One region of the Parabacteroides timonensis genome, then DNA from elsewhere that is predicted to be linked to it. Evidence: riboswitches for the same ligand, from Rfam matches in the RefSeq annotation. Region 1 holds a riboswitch; each other region holds the start of a gene.
The links. A riboswitch is a leader RNA that binds a small molecule or an ion and turns the genes downstream of it on or off. The one in region 1 is predicted to bind cobalamin.

Region 1 (4,935 bases):
GTCTCGTTTTTCAGGAAGAAACAGGCATTGGTCGCTATACTGTTCATGCTATTCTATCGTTTTCCCGAGGCACAACTGGTCAAGCTGGTAACACCTTTCCTGATCGATCCGCGCGAAGTGGGTGGTTTGGGACTTACTACTTCTGAGATCGGCCTGGTGTATGGTACAATCGGTATTATAGGCCTGACGCTGGGAGGTATTATCGGGGGAATCGTGGCGGCGCATGGCGGATTAAAGAAATGGCTTTGGCCGATGGCGCTGGCAATCACATTGCCTGATCTGGTTTTTATCTACCTGAGTAGTGCACTTCCTGAAAGCCTGCTGGTCATTAATGTATGTGTGTTTGTTGAACAGTTCGGTTACGGATTTGGTTTTACTGCCTATATGTTGTACCTGATCTATTTCTCCGATGGTGAACATAAAACGGCTCATTATGCGATATGTACCGCTTTTATGGCATTGGGGATGATGCTTCCGGGAATGATTGCCGGGTGGTTGCAGGAGGAACTGGGATATGTGAACTTCTTCTGGTGGGTGATGGGATGTTGCCTGATCACACTGGCTGTAACTGCTTTCCTTAAGATAGATCCGGCATTCGGTAAAAAAGACAGAACGATCGATTAATTAAGTAATAAAACGGAAATATGATACTAATAGCCGACAGTGGTTCCACCAAGACAGATTGGTGTGTAATAGAAAGAGGAAAACCTGCCCTTCGTTTTCAAACGCGAGGTATGAATCCTTTCTTTCAGACGGAGGAGGAGATAGGGAAGGAGATTGAAACCGGATTACTGCCTGCATTAAAAGACCTTATACCTTCCGCTGTCTATTTTTACGGGGCGGGTTGTGCTTTCCCTGAAAAGAATGAAATGATACGTCGGTCTGTTAACCGGTATCTGTCTGTACCTGTTGAGGTAGGGAGTGATCTCTTGGCTGCTGCCCGTGCTTTATGTGGCGACGAGCCGGGGATAGCTTGTATTCTGGGAACCGGTTCGAACTCCTGTTATTACGATGGTAAAGAGATTATAAAGAACGTTTCTCCCCTGGGATTTATTCTGGGAGATGAGGGAAGCGGTGCTGTATTGGGTAAGCTATTGATTGGGGATGTCTTGAAAAACCAACTACCTCCGGCCCTTAAAGAGCAGTTTCTTACACAATATGGGTTGACTCCGGCATCGATTATGGACAAGGTTTACCGGCAACCTTTCCCTAACCGTTTTCTGGCCGGCCTTTCCCCTTTTATACGGGAGCATTTGGATGAACCTGCCATTTGGGAACTGGTCACCCGTAGCTTTCTGGCATTTTTTACCCGAAACGTGAAGCAGTATGATTGTTTTGAATTACCTGTCCACCTGGTCGGTTCAGTCGCCTGGTATTATCAGGATATACTGAAAGATATTGCTTTTGATTTGGGTCTCCATCTTGGAGCGATTGCGCAAAGTCCGATGGAGGGATTGATTGCGTATCATGGTAAGTAAACTTATATTTGATTATGTCATTTACTAAAATAACAGAACAAGATTCATTATATAATGACCTGGAAGAGAAATCTGTTCGGGAGTTGTTGGAAGATATAAACACAGAAGACCAGAAGGTCGCATTGGCAGTGCAAAAAACAATCCCCCAGATAGAGAAACTGGTAGATCAGATCGTTCCCCGGATGAAACAGGGAGGGCGTATCTTTTATCTGGGGGCCGGAACAAGCGGTCGGCTGGGAGTGCTCGATGCTTCTGAAATACCTCCTACTTTCGGAATGCCCCCTACTTTGGTGATCGGTCTGATTGCCGGTGGCGATACAGCTCTTCGCAATCCGGTAGAGAATGCGGAAGATGACATGGAGCGTGGTTGGGAGGAATTGCAGGAGCATCAGGTCACGACCAAAGATACGGTGATCGGTATTGCTGCATCCGGTGCGACCCCTTATGTGATTGGAGCTTTGCGTAAAGCCCGTGAGCAGGGGATACTGACAGCCTCTATCTCTAGTAATCCGGATTCACCCATGGCTGCTCAGGCCGATGTGGCGATCGAAATGATTGTCGGTCCGGAATTTGTAACCGGTAGTTCGCGTATGAAGTCCGGTACGGGACAAAAGATGATTCTGAATATGATTTCAACATCTGTTATGATCCGGTTGGGGCGTGTAAAAGGCAACCGGATGATCAATATGCAATTGACTAATCAGAAACTGGTCGACCGCGGAACGCGGATGGTGGCAGAGGAGTTGGGACTGAGTTATGGCCAGTCGCAGCGACTCCTTCTCATGTATGGATCGGTAAAGGCTGCCGTTGATGAATATCGAAAACATAATATTTGATATTTTTCATCAACTGATGGAGAACGAAACGAAAATATCTCTATATTTGCGATGTGCATTGTTCCGGACCTGTATCCGCAGGAAAGGATTAAAAGGGAATCGGGTGTAAATCCCGGACAGTCCCGCTGCTGTAAGCTTCATAACGGATTGGGCAACACTAGTGCCACTGTTCTTTTTTGAATGGGAAGGCGCTCAAACCGGAAGTAAGTCAGAAGACCTGCAAGGCATGTTATTTCGACGGCTTCGAGGAAAGGCCGGAAGAGAACAGGGGGCAGCTTGTCGTCTCCACTATTCTTACTCCCGTTTCCCCTCTAGCTGTCTGAACGTTTTTGTTTTTAATTATTTTGCCATAATAATTAGGAAAAGAGGCATGGATCGGTTTGCGGGATGAGCTCCGTAATCGGTGCATGCTTTCCTTTTTATGAATGAACAGGATGATAGGAATACTTGTTTATTATAGGAAAAGTGCGTTTATTTGCAAACATAATTAATTAACAACAGGCAATATGAAGAAGGTTACAGGTTTAGTTTTGGTTATTTTGATGGTATTCATAGCCGTGCCGGCTAAGTCACAACTGAAGTTCGGATTAAAAGGAGGAGTAAACATATCGTCCGTTCATCTGAATTCTGATATATTGAAAGCGGATAATGTGACAGGGTTCCAGATCGGTCCGATGATCGAGACAACAATTCCACTGGTAGGTATCGGACTGGATGCGGCGATCCTTTATTCTCAGAAAGGACTGGAACTGAAAGCGAAAGGTACTGAAAAGACCAGTATAAAAACGGATTATCTCGATGTACCGGTCAATTTGAAATGGAAATTCGGTATTCCTCTTGTTAAAGCTTATCTGTCGGCCGGACCCTATATCGGTTTCCGTGTCGGAGGAGATAAAATCTGGAATGTTTTGGGCGAACAGATGAAAACAAAAAACTTCAGTGCAGGACTAAACTTCGGTGTAGGGGCTGAATTGATAAGCCATTTACAGGTAGGGATAAATTACGGATTGGGATTGACTGACAATTACAGTGCAGACAAACTGGATTTGGGAGGTGCTAAGAACCGTGGATGGTCTATAACAGCTGCAGTTTTGTTTTGATAACAGATAAAAGATATGCAGGGCCGGACTTTAACAGTCCGGCCTTTTTTGTTACTTTTGACCTCGTAAATGAAATACGCAGATGTCATATTACCCCTTCCGTTAGAGAATAGCTATACTTATAGTATTCCTTCCGATCTGGAAACTGCTGTCATTCCCGGTTGTCGGGTGATTGTCCATTTCGGTAAGAAGCGCTATTATACGGCGATTGTAATGGATGTGCATGAACGCAGGCCTGATACGGATTTTGAAACGAAAGAAATTTATGCCTTGTTGGATGCGACTCCCGTACTGCGCCGTCCGCAACTCCGTTTCTGGAAATGGATCTCATCCTACTATATGTGTAAACTGGGGGATGTATATAAAGCAGCCTTGCCTTCCGGTTTGAAACTGGAAAGTGAAACGGCTGTCACCTATAATCCCGACTTTGAGGCAGATGCCCCTTTGAGGCCGAATGAACAGTCGGTACTGGACGCTTTTACCGGTGTCCTGAAACTGACCGTGTCGGAACTGGAGAAAAAGACAGGGCTCCGTAATGTAGTTCCTGTAGTTGCTTCCCTGATGGCCCGTGGAGCGGTAGTGGTGAGTGAGGAAATGAAACGGGGATTTGTCCCGAAGATGCAAACCTTTATTCGCTTATCGGAAGAATATGCTACTGAAGAACGGTTACAGGCGGTATTTACAGATTTTAAGCGGGCGAAGAAACAGGAACTTTTATTAGTTTGCTATCTGGATCTGAGTCATGCCTTGAATCCGGCGTTGGTTCAGGAAGTCTCTAAGAAGGAGTTGTTGGAACGTAGTGGTTGCTCTTCCACGATCTTGGATGGACTCTTGAAGCGTGGTGTTCTGGTAAGTTATGAAAAAGAAGTGGGGCGTTTACAGGTTCCGGTCTGCCGTCTGCAACCTCTCAGCCCGTTAAGTCCGGCACAAGAGAAGGCTTATAGTGAAATACATGACGTCTTTACTTCAAAGGAAGTTTGCCTGCTTCATGGAGTTACTTCGAGTGGCAAGACGGAAATCTATGTCCGGCTGATCGATGAGGTATTGAAGATGGGACGGCAGGTGCTCTACATGCTGCCTGAAATAGCTATCACGACACAGATAACCGAACGGTTGGCAAAATTGTTCGGCGATAAACTGTTGGTATATCATTCTAAATTCTCGGATAACGAACGGGTAGAGGTTTGGAATAAATTATTGTATGGGAATGGTCCTATGCTGGTATTGGGAGTACGCTCTTCACTCTTCCTTCCGTTTAAGGATCTGGGATTGATTGTCGTAGATGAGGAGCACGAGAATACTTACAAACAACAAGACCCGGCGCCCCGTTATCATGCCCGTAATGCGGCGATCGTGTTGGCCGGCATGCATGGGGCCAAGACTTTGCTGGGCTCGGCTACACCTTCAATCAATTCTTATTTTAATGCAACTTCCGACAAATATGGCCTAGTTGAACTGACTGCACGTTTTGGCGACTGCCTGATGCCGGAGATTATCTCTGTCGATATCAAGGAATTGAAA
Region 2 (4,935 bases), on a different contig from region 1:
TCATCGATCCGCGCGATAATGAGTCGTATACAGTTAGACAGTATGGAAATTCCGTATGGCTTACACAGAACTTCCGTCATATCCCAGCGAATGGTATAAATAATGAAGTCTGGGTACAGCAATATAGCGGTAATAGCGTGGAAGAAGCGAAAGCGAGCGATTATTACCGGACATACGGTTGCTTATATTCTTTCGGTATGGCCCAACAAGTGGCTCCGGAAGGATGGCATCTGCCGTCGGATGCCGAATGGCAGGAGTTGGAGCTATTGACTGGAATGACTCCGGAGGATGTGGCCCGGGACGACGATTGGCGCGGCAGTACGAACGACAGGCTGAAGGCAGATACCTGGGAAGGGCTTGGCGCATGGAGTAATACGTTGGAGTTCAATCTTCACCCTGCAGGAAAGCAGTGGTGTGGCGGCGCTTTCCAGAACTGTGACGAATTAGGCTTTTTCTGGACATCGACCATCAATGACCATCGTTCCGATGGCCAGTTGAACCCTTATTACCGGTTCTTCTCCAGTGGGTTGGCAACAGGTCGGTTTAGCGACTTCCCTTCTTGTGTGGGCATGTCTGTAAGATACGTAATGGATTAATTTATAAATAACTGACAAGATGAAGAAAAGAGATCATTCTATCAATTATATAATATGTGTATTATTAGCATTCTGTACGGTTCCTCTTTCATGTGCACAGAATACTGAAACGGATATTCTACAATCTACTTATATTTCCCGGCCATCTTTATGGCTGGGGCCTACACTCTGGGAGTCGGGGTTTGCTGTAGAAGTGGAAGTCAGTTCGTTGGGTGCTTATCGCGATCATGGAACGACAATTAAGTCTATCGAAAAACATCAGGTAGGCGAACCCTCATCCAAACTGCCTGATATTAAAGTTGCCGAGTGGGGATATACCGTCCTGAATCTGGCTACGGGGCAGTATGATGGCGCCGGAAGGATGATTAATAATATCTATCTGGATAACCTGGCGGCCATAACGAGCAGGGAACAGGCATTGGGGAAAATTATGGAGTTCGTTAAGTCCCAATATGGATACCGGGTGGATGAGAATACCTGGCATACCATTGATCAGGGGTATCCCTGGTATTCTATGAACGGGCACCACTGCTGGCATCATTATGCCGGTGCCGAAGGGGCGGATGTGTTAGGCAGTGAGATCGGCGAGAATATTCACGGTTACCAGCTTCATATCGCAATGAACCGGGGAGCTGCCAAGCAATATAACCGTCCGTGGACGATCGATTTTTCAGCCTGGCATGGTGCAAGTATTCTCGATTATTCCACACATGGGATTTGGGAAGGTTACAGTGGAGCGAATCACGGGCATTCAATCAGCTTGTTGGAACGTTCCATGCTGATGAGTTATATGGCAGGTGCCGATGCTGTGATAGCTGAAGCTGGTGGAGCGATCTCTTTTTATGAAGAAAAAACATCCGACGGAACTTATGACCTGACTCCTTACGGGAAAGTGTTCCAACGGCTGACCGCTTTTTCCAAAGAGCATCAGGTGGGTATCACTTATACTCCGGTTGCTGTTTTACTCGACCGCTATCATGGTATGGACCGTCAGCCGTCAGGTCAGAAAGCCTTTGGGAAATTTGATTATGAAGAAGCTGATATGCGGACATTCACATTAATAGAGAAACTGTGGCCTGAAACATTTTCCGTGGAACGGAATGGTAATGAGAGAGGGACAATGGTAAACGGGCCGTTCGCCGACCAGTTTGATTTCTTGTTACAGGACGCGCCGCTCGATTTGCTTAATACTTATAAAGTCGTGATGCTTAGCGGGGATGTGAAACTGTCGGATGGGGAACTTGCTAATTTGAAGTCGTATGCTGAAAATGGAGGTGTGGTTCTTGCTGATGCTTATAATTTCCCCCAGTTCGGTTTTGGTACAGTAGGCATCGGGCAAGTGAAGAAGGAGGAATTGGGTAGAGGTTTGATCGTCGGATATAAAGTATCTGCTTTGGATGAGGTTATGGCTGAGTATTTTAAATATGACGTCCCTTTTACCTTTTCCGAAACGGTAGAACATCTCGTCAATGTGAAGGACGGAGCATTCTATGTAACGCTTATCAACAACGATGGCCTGACCAAGACTTCTCATGCCGATCCTGTTACGGATAATTCCAAAGCGAAAACTATCACCGTGACTTATACCGGCAAAGCCTCTTTGGGTAAAATAGAAGAGATATGGAGGGGTAAACCGGTCAGTGTCAACGGTAATTCTGCGACGATAATCCTGCAACCCGGTGAAGCGGCAGTTCTCGAGTTTCCTCAGGGAGAATCGGTTAGTAATAAGACAATCGCCGAACAACAGCGGTTCACAGTGTCGGCTAAAAATAGACGGATGCTGGTTGAGGGGTGCGAAGGTCATCCTCTTTTGGTGTCGGATCTGGGTGGACAATTATGCTACCAGACCCAAAAAGCATCGGAGAATATGGAGATACGGCTACCTTCTTCCGGTATCTATATCGTGAAATGTGGCGATAAAGCTCAGAAAATATGTGTTTACTAAATAGGTTTACTGTCAGGTAAATATCCTTTCGGATCTATGATGTCTTGTGATTCCGGGATAAGAGAAGGCTTTGTCCCGGAATCATAAAATGTAGAAAATACTACGCTCATTAGATATAAATCCGTATTTTTGTCATCGAATTGTGGTGTAGCGGTTTAGCTGTCGCTAATCGTTAGTAAAAGGGAATCCGGTGTAAATCCGGAACTGTACCCGTAGCTGTAAGTTCTATAACCCCGGCAAATCTTGTTGCCACTGACTGCAAAGTTGGGAAGGCGGCCGATCATGGGAGAACGAGTCAGAAAACCTGCCATCATTCGATATGCAATGCCTCGGGTAAGGTATTGATAGACCTAAGATATATGCGGAATTTATACATAATAAGAACTCTATGCCTGTTTGGCGCATGGCTGTATGCGGCTGTGTCGGTCAATGCACAACAGATAGATACTACGACTTATCATCAGCTGAAAGGGGTGGAAGTGGTGGAGAAGGCGCGTCCGTCCACTACCCGCGAAGCGACTCCTTTGCAGGTGATGGATCGTGCCGGTATCGAACGGTTGGGTATACAGGACCTGTCGGAAGCGGTAAAACGTTTCTCCGGTGCTACCGTAAAGGATTACGGTGGGATAGGGGGATTGAAGACTGTTTCGGTGCGCAGCCTGGGTGCACAACATACAGCCGTCAGCTATGATGGCGTGACGATAACGGATGCCCAGAGCGGACAGGTCGATATCAGCCGCTTTTCACTGGATAATGTAGAAATGGTTTCACTTTCGATCGGACAGACCGACGATATTTTCCAGACGGCCCGGATGTATGCATCGGCGGGGGCGTTGAGTGTGAAGACAGAAACGCCGTCTTTTAAAGAGAAGGACTTTAACTTAAGAGGTTTGGTTAAGGCCGGCTCATTTGGAATGTTCAATCCTTCCCTTCGCTATGAGCAAAAGCTTTCCGGGAAATATGTACTTTCTGCGTTTGCCGATTGGCAGCGTGCCGACGGGCAATATCCTTATACTTTTACGAACGGGAATATTGTGACGGAGGAGAAAAGAAAGAATAGCGATATTTCAGCCTGGCATGGCGAACTGAATTTATTTGCCGACTGGAACAAGGCAGGTGCCTTGCAACTGAAAGGATACTGGTTTGACTCCGACCGCGGATTGCCCGGATCGGTTATCCTCTATAACGATTATCATAAGGAACGGTTGAAGAACCGGAATGGTTTCTTGCAGGCAGGCTACGATAAGAAGTTCGGCGACCTGTTCTCTTTCAAAGCAAAAGGTAAATTCGATTATGCCTGGAACCGTTATCAGGACTTCCACAGTCGCCATCCCAACGGTGTACAGACAGATGTGTATACCCAACGGGAGTATTATGGTTCTGCCGCTTTGTTATATCAACCACTGCCAGTCATTTCTTTTTCGCTGGCGGAAGACTTCTTTGTCAATACGTTGGACGCAACAATACCTAAATGCCCGTTTCCTACACGCTATACCTCTTTATCGGCTTTGGCTGCACAATATAAAGATACCCGGCTGACGGCAACCGCTAGTCTATTAGGTACGTTTGCCACGGAAGAACTGGAAATAGGAGAACCGGCAGCCGACCGAAAACGGTTGTCGCCGGCAGTAAGCGTTTCTTACCGTCTGTTGAGAAATCAGAATTTACGTGTCCGGGCTTCTTATAAAGATATTTTCCGTATGCCTACTTTTAATGATCTTTATTATGACCGTTTTGGCAATAAGGACTTGAAACCCGAGAAAGCAACCCAATATAATGTAGGACTTACGTGGAGCGGCAGTTGTCCTGTCATTGGTACGGACTATCTGAGTTTTACGGTGGATGGCTATTATAACCGGGTAAAAGATAAGATCGTTGCTATCCCGACCATGTTTATCTGGAAGATGATGAATATGGGAGTCGTAGAGATTAAAGGAATAGATGCGAACTTGTCGGCACATGTTCTTTTGCCGTTCAGGATGGCGTTGCAGATGGATGCTTCCTATACCTGGCAACATGCCGTTGATAAAACGGAAGAAGGTTCAAAGATTTATGATAATCAGATCCCTTATACTCCCGAGCATACGGGGGTGACTTCCGTAACCCTCGAAAATCCATGGGTGAATGTCGGTTGGATGCTTACAGCTGTGGGTGACCGTTATTCGCTTCCTCAAAATATCGAAACAAACCTGATAGATGGATATGTGGAACAGCAAATAACTGTGAACCGTTCTTTTACATTGGGAAAATGCCAGTTGCGCCTGCAGGCGGAAGTGGTTAACCTGGGGAATGTAACCTACGATGTGATACGTTATTACCCGATGCCGGGACGTTCTTTCAGAGCAAGCATAAAAATTACATATTAATAACTTTAAAACAGAACAAATGAAAGTC
Region 3 (4,935 bases), 1.6 Mb from region 1:
TGTTACCGAGGCTGCACCATAAATCTCTTTAGATACCTTTTTGATCTTTTCGCGTACCGGATCTGTATTTTCATACACTAGTTTCAGTGGAGCCGACGGTTTGTTTTCGATCGTGTCTACAACCAGTTTAGCCAGTTCCACACCACCTTCGCCGCCTTCTGCGAATACACTGTTCATGGCAAAACCAACACCCAGTTCCTTGCAATGCTCGGCTACTAATGCGATTTCTTCATCCGTATCGGTTGCATAACGGTTGAAAGTTACGATCACTTCCTGGCCGAAACGTTTCATGTTAGACACATGTTTGTCGAGGTTGGCGAAACCGTTACGCAGGCCTTCGATATTCTGTTCCTTGATCTGTGCCTCAGGAACGCCGCCGTGCAGCTTCAAACTCTGTGCAGTAGCAACGATAACTGTCAGTTTCGGAGTTAAGCCCGCTTTACGACATTTGATATCGAAGAACTTTTCTGCACCCAGATCGGCACCGAAACCAGCCTCCGTAATAACATAGTCACCGTAAGTAAGAGCCATCTTAGTAGCGATTATCGAATTACATCCGTGTGCGATGTTGGCGAACGGACCACCATGAACGAATGCAGGTGTATTTTCCGTTGTCTGTACCAGGTTAGGCAGCAATGCATCTTTCAGCAATACAGTGATCGCTCCGGCAACTCCCAGATCGTTTACTGTGAACGGTTGATCATCGTAAGTATATCCCAGCAGGATATTACCGATGCGACGTTTTAAATCTTCCAGGTCGGTAGCCAAGCAAAGGATTGCCATCATTTCGGAAGCAGGAGTGATATCGAATCCTGTTTCGGTCGGGATACCGTTGGCAGAACCACCCAATCCGGATACAATATTACGCAGGCTGCGGTCGTTCACGTCGAGTACGCGTTTCCATTTGATCTCTTTCAATCCTTCACAGGTATTGCGTGTCTGATAAATATAGTTATCCAACAACGCTGTGATCATATTGTGAGCAGAAGTTACGGCATGGAAATCTCCGGTAAAGTGTAAGTTGATGTTTTCCATCGGCAACACCTGGGCATAGCCACCTCCGGCTGCTCCACCTTTCATACCGAAACACGGACCTAATGAAGGTTCACGCAGGGCTGCAACTGCCTTTTTACCGATCTTGTTCAGACCGAGGGCAAGGCCGATAGAAACCGTTGTCTTCCCGATTCCAGCTTTGGTAGGAGTGATAGCTGTAACCAGGATCAGGTTATGTTCTTTGATTTTTTCTTCATCGATGAGATGGAGAGGCACTTTGGCGATGTAACGACCATAGTTCTGAACTTCCTCGCGCGGAATGCCTAATCCTGTAGCAACTTCCTTTATTTTGCGAAGGGAAACTTCTCTTGCAATTTCTATATCCGATTTCATGTGCTTATGTAAGTTTAAGAAGGAACAAAAGTATATTATTTTTAATTAAATAACAAAATGTCACAATGAAAGGTTTCCGGTGGGAGTGGAGATATTATATTGCTGTCATATTGATAAAAGATGCTAAAAGAAGAATGGAAACAAATCTTTGTCATCTTAAAGTGGTACTTTTTGATGTATTTGTCATCTTTAGTTGGCAAAAATAATGCATTTAGATAGTTTTGCTCTTAAAGAATTATAAAATATGGATAATAGATTGTTGTGTATAACAAATTGATTAATTTTGTGTCGTCACGATAGCAAAATATAATAAACAGCAGGCTTAGGGTGATAAAAAGAAAGTGTGTAGCGATTTTAAAAACTTCGGTTTATGTAATTAAGGAGATTTGATTATGACAACAATGAGATTTAGTTTGGCAGGTGTAGCTTCAAAAGAGGTAGAAACAGGATCATGGATAAGAACAATTGCAGATTGTTTGGGGATTCATATGTTTTCAAAGATGAGTCCTTCGGTTAGTACGAGTAATGTAGGTTGGGATACAACCAAGCAGAAGGAAATCCAGGATCTTCATCATTATGCCGTCCGCAATTTGATCCCGAAGGCTGGTGTTTACCAGATGGAATTGCTTGAATCGTTGGCACAATCTGCTTCCATATATTCACCGGAAGAAGTTGAATCTCTTTATAATGAAACGAATAAAAAGATCGAAGAGATCAGTAGTCATATTTCAGGTGTGTTGGTAAGTGCGCGTGAGTTGTGTAAGTCAGGGCACCAGAACTGGGAATCTGTTCAGTCACTCCGGTATCATATGAACCGTTTGAGTAACATTATAGAATCAGTATAGTTTTTGCAATACAATATCGATAGATTTTACCTTTAATATCCCCGTCATTTCCCAGAACTACTCTGTTTTAGGCTTATGATGGGGATTATTGTATGATCATCAATGAAAAATAGGGGTACACTTTATCCGCTATAATCTTCTTATCGGAAGTATAATATTCTTTTTCTGTTCCCACATTTTCAAAGTAATGGAACTGTGTCTGCGGATGCTTCCGGATACAGTCGTGTACGGCTTCCACACATTGTGACAGTTTCATAATGACGATTACATATCCGGCATGTATTTTTTCACTCAACTCTTCGGTAGAAGGTGTTCCGGGAATGACAACGATCTGTTCTTCCTGTTTGACAATATGCAACCCAGCTAAGGCTCCTGCTGCAATAAAAGCCGGAATCCCGGCAATACGCTGTACAGCGATCCCAGTGTCTGTAAGTTTGTCGTATATGTATTGTATGGATGAATAGAAACCAGCATCCCCTTCGGCAACGATGACAATCCGTTTACCTATTGCATGGTTTGCCACAGCCTCATTGTATAAACTATCGTAGGCCTTCCAAGCTTCTGTACGGTCTTTACTCATAGGAAGCATAAAGCATTGGATGGCAATTTCATTTATATCTAAAGCACGCACGATATCTGCCGCACGTGAAAGAGAATCTCCCTGCTTATTCCGGGTAGCCGGGCAATAGATTATATCTGCCTGCTGAAGTTGTTTAAGCCCTTTTACAGTGATAAGTTCCGGTTCTCCGGGACCTAATGAAACGAAGCTGATAGGATGTGTCATTTGCTCTTGTTTTATTCGGAGGGCAAAAGTGCTTAAAATAACGGAAGTCTCCAAATAAACTACTGAACAATATCAGGGGTGAAGCGACATTCTCAGTAAATAACAGTTCCGTATGCGAATGGTTCAGTTTTTCTTATTACTTTTGCGCTCGAAATCGGTTCTGTAAAACTCCTGTTCACGGAGACAGATTAAAAGGGAACCGGGTGTAAATCCCGGACAGTCCACGCTGCTGTGAAGCTTTATAAACATCCTGATAATACCTTTTGCCACTGGTCTTTGCGATCGGGAAGGCATTCGGGATGGAAGTAAGTCAGAAGACCTGCCATTTTTTGCATAACGATTGTCCTCGTGGGTTTGGACGGTTTGTGTCGGATAAAAAACAATATGAATATGAACAAGTATTTAGTAGGTTGTTGCCTGGTTACGCTATTGGCTACATCGTGTGCATCAAAAGGAAATCAGCAGGAGAAAGAGAATGTTTCTTCGCAGCAAACGACTATGACGGATAACCGGGTTCAGGTAGCGCCAAAGTATGCCGAAGGTTTTCAGTTGACTTATGCCGACGGTTATGTCCTGATGGATATACATGACCCGCAGAATGAAGAAAGCACGCATTTCCTGTATGCATTGGTTCCCCGTGGGACGAAGCCGGAAGGTATTCCTGCCGATTATACGGTGATCGAAACACCTGTGCGTAGTGCCATTTGTATGACCTCCCTGCAACTCTCCAATTTCATTAAGTTGGGAGCGGAGGATAAGGTAGTCGGTATCACGAGTACACGCCATCTGTTTAATAAGACTATCAATAATCAGTTGAAGGAAGGAAAGACAGCGAAGATCGGGATCGAAGGTAATTTCGATAATGAAGTGATTATGAGTATCAATCCCGACCTGATCCTGATCTCTCCCTTTAAACGTGGCGGATACGAGACGATGAAAGATATCGGTATTCCTCTGATTCCTCATCTGGGATATAAAGAAATGACACCACTGGGACAGGCTGAATGGATTAAGTTTGTCGGTCTGTTACTCGGGATAGAGCAGGAAGCCAATGAGAAATTCTCAGCTATAGAGAACCGCTACAACGAACTGAAAGAGCTGACTGCCGAAGGTAAAGTACAGAAACGTCCTATCGTGTTCAGTGGCGAAATACATGGTGGCAACTGGTATGCAGTAGGAGGAAAGAGTTTCCTTGCACAGCTTTTCAAAGATGCCGGCGCTGATTACTTTTTGAAAGACGACGATCGTTCCGGCGGTGTGACGCTCGACTTCGAGACCGTCTATAACCAGGCCGATGAAGCCGATTACTGGCGTATCGTAAACAGCTATCCGGGAACATATACTTATAAATCCCTGAAAGATCAGGATCCCCGTTATGCAGACTTCCGTGCCTTCAAGGAAAAAGGAGTGATCTACTGTAATATGCGGGAGAAACCTTTTTACGAGAGCATGCCGACTGAGCCGGAGGTTGTATTGGGCGATTTATTGCATATCTTTCATCCGAATCTGCTGCCGGATCACACGCCTGTCTATTATGATTTACTTAAATAAATAGGGACGATGAAGTATTCTAATACTATCCTGATGCTTTTGATCCTTGTCTCGATCGTCGTGTTGTTGTTTCTGAATCTGGTGTTGGGATCTGTTTCGATTCCCTTCCATTCGGTTTGGAATATCATCTGCGGCAATGGAGACGAACCGGTCACCTGGCAGAATATTATCTGGAAATCACGCTTTCCGCAAGCCTTGACGGCATTAGTAGCCGGAGCCGGATTAGCGATCAGCGGGCTTCAGATGCAAACCGTATTCCGTAACCCTTTGGCGGGACCTTCTGTGTTGGGTATCAGCTCCGGTGCAAGTATGGGAGTCGCTTTCGTTGTCTTACTGAGTGGAAGCCTGGGAGGCGTGGCGTTGAGTAAG

Region 2: it holds a riboswitch for cobalamin, as region 1 does, so the genes downstream of both, BQ7394_RS01450 (TonB-dependent receptor plug domain-containing protein) here and BQ7394_RS18625 (porin family protein) in region 1, are expected to answer to the same signal.
Region 3: it holds a riboswitch for cobalamin, as region 1 does, so the genes downstream of both, BQ7394_RS12220 (ABC transporter substrate-binding protein) here and BQ7394_RS18625 (porin family protein) in region 1, are expected to answer to the same signal.

What each region holds. Positions count from the first base shown of each region.
Region 1 covers NZ_LT669941.1:2,760,717-2,765,651, reverse strand. Annotated here, with positions in the region: gene BQ7394_RS18640 (MFS transporter) at 1-624, shown strand, start outside; gene BQ7394_RS18635 (ATPase) at 645-1,478, shown strand; gene murQ (N-acetylmuramic acid 6-phosphate etherase) at 1,493-2,314, shown strand; cobalamin riboswitch at 2,356-2,553, shown strand; gene BQ7394_RS18625 (porin family protein) at 2,821-3,414, shown strand; gene priA (replication restart helicase PriA) at 3,484-4,935, shown strand, end outside.
Region 2 covers NZ_LT669940.1:152,803-157,737, forward strand. Annotated here, with positions in the region: gene BQ7394_RS01440 (fibrobacter succinogenes major paralogous domain-containing protein) at 1-596, shown strand, start outside; gene BQ7394_RS01445 (DUF6383 domain-containing protein) at 616-2,541, shown strand; cobalamin riboswitch at 2,668-2,867, shown strand; gene BQ7394_RS01450 (TonB-dependent receptor plug domain-containing protein) at 2,901-4,907, shown strand; gene BQ7394_RS01455 (DUF5074 domain-containing protein) at 4,927-4,935, shown strand, end outside.
Region 3 covers NZ_LT669941.1:1,142,935-1,147,869, reverse strand. Annotated here, with positions in the region: gene BQ7394_RS12235 (formate--tetrahydrofolate ligase) at 1-1,386, opposite strand, end outside; gene BQ7394_RS12230 (hypothetical protein) at 1,779-2,231, shown strand; gene BQ7394_RS12225 (precorrin-2 C(20)-methyltransferase) at 2,317-3,015, opposite strand; cobalamin riboswitch at 3,153-3,356, shown strand; gene BQ7394_RS12220 (ABC transporter substrate-binding protein) at 3,406-4,566, shown strand; gene BQ7394_RS12215 (iron ABC transporter permease) at 4,576-4,935, shown strand, end outside.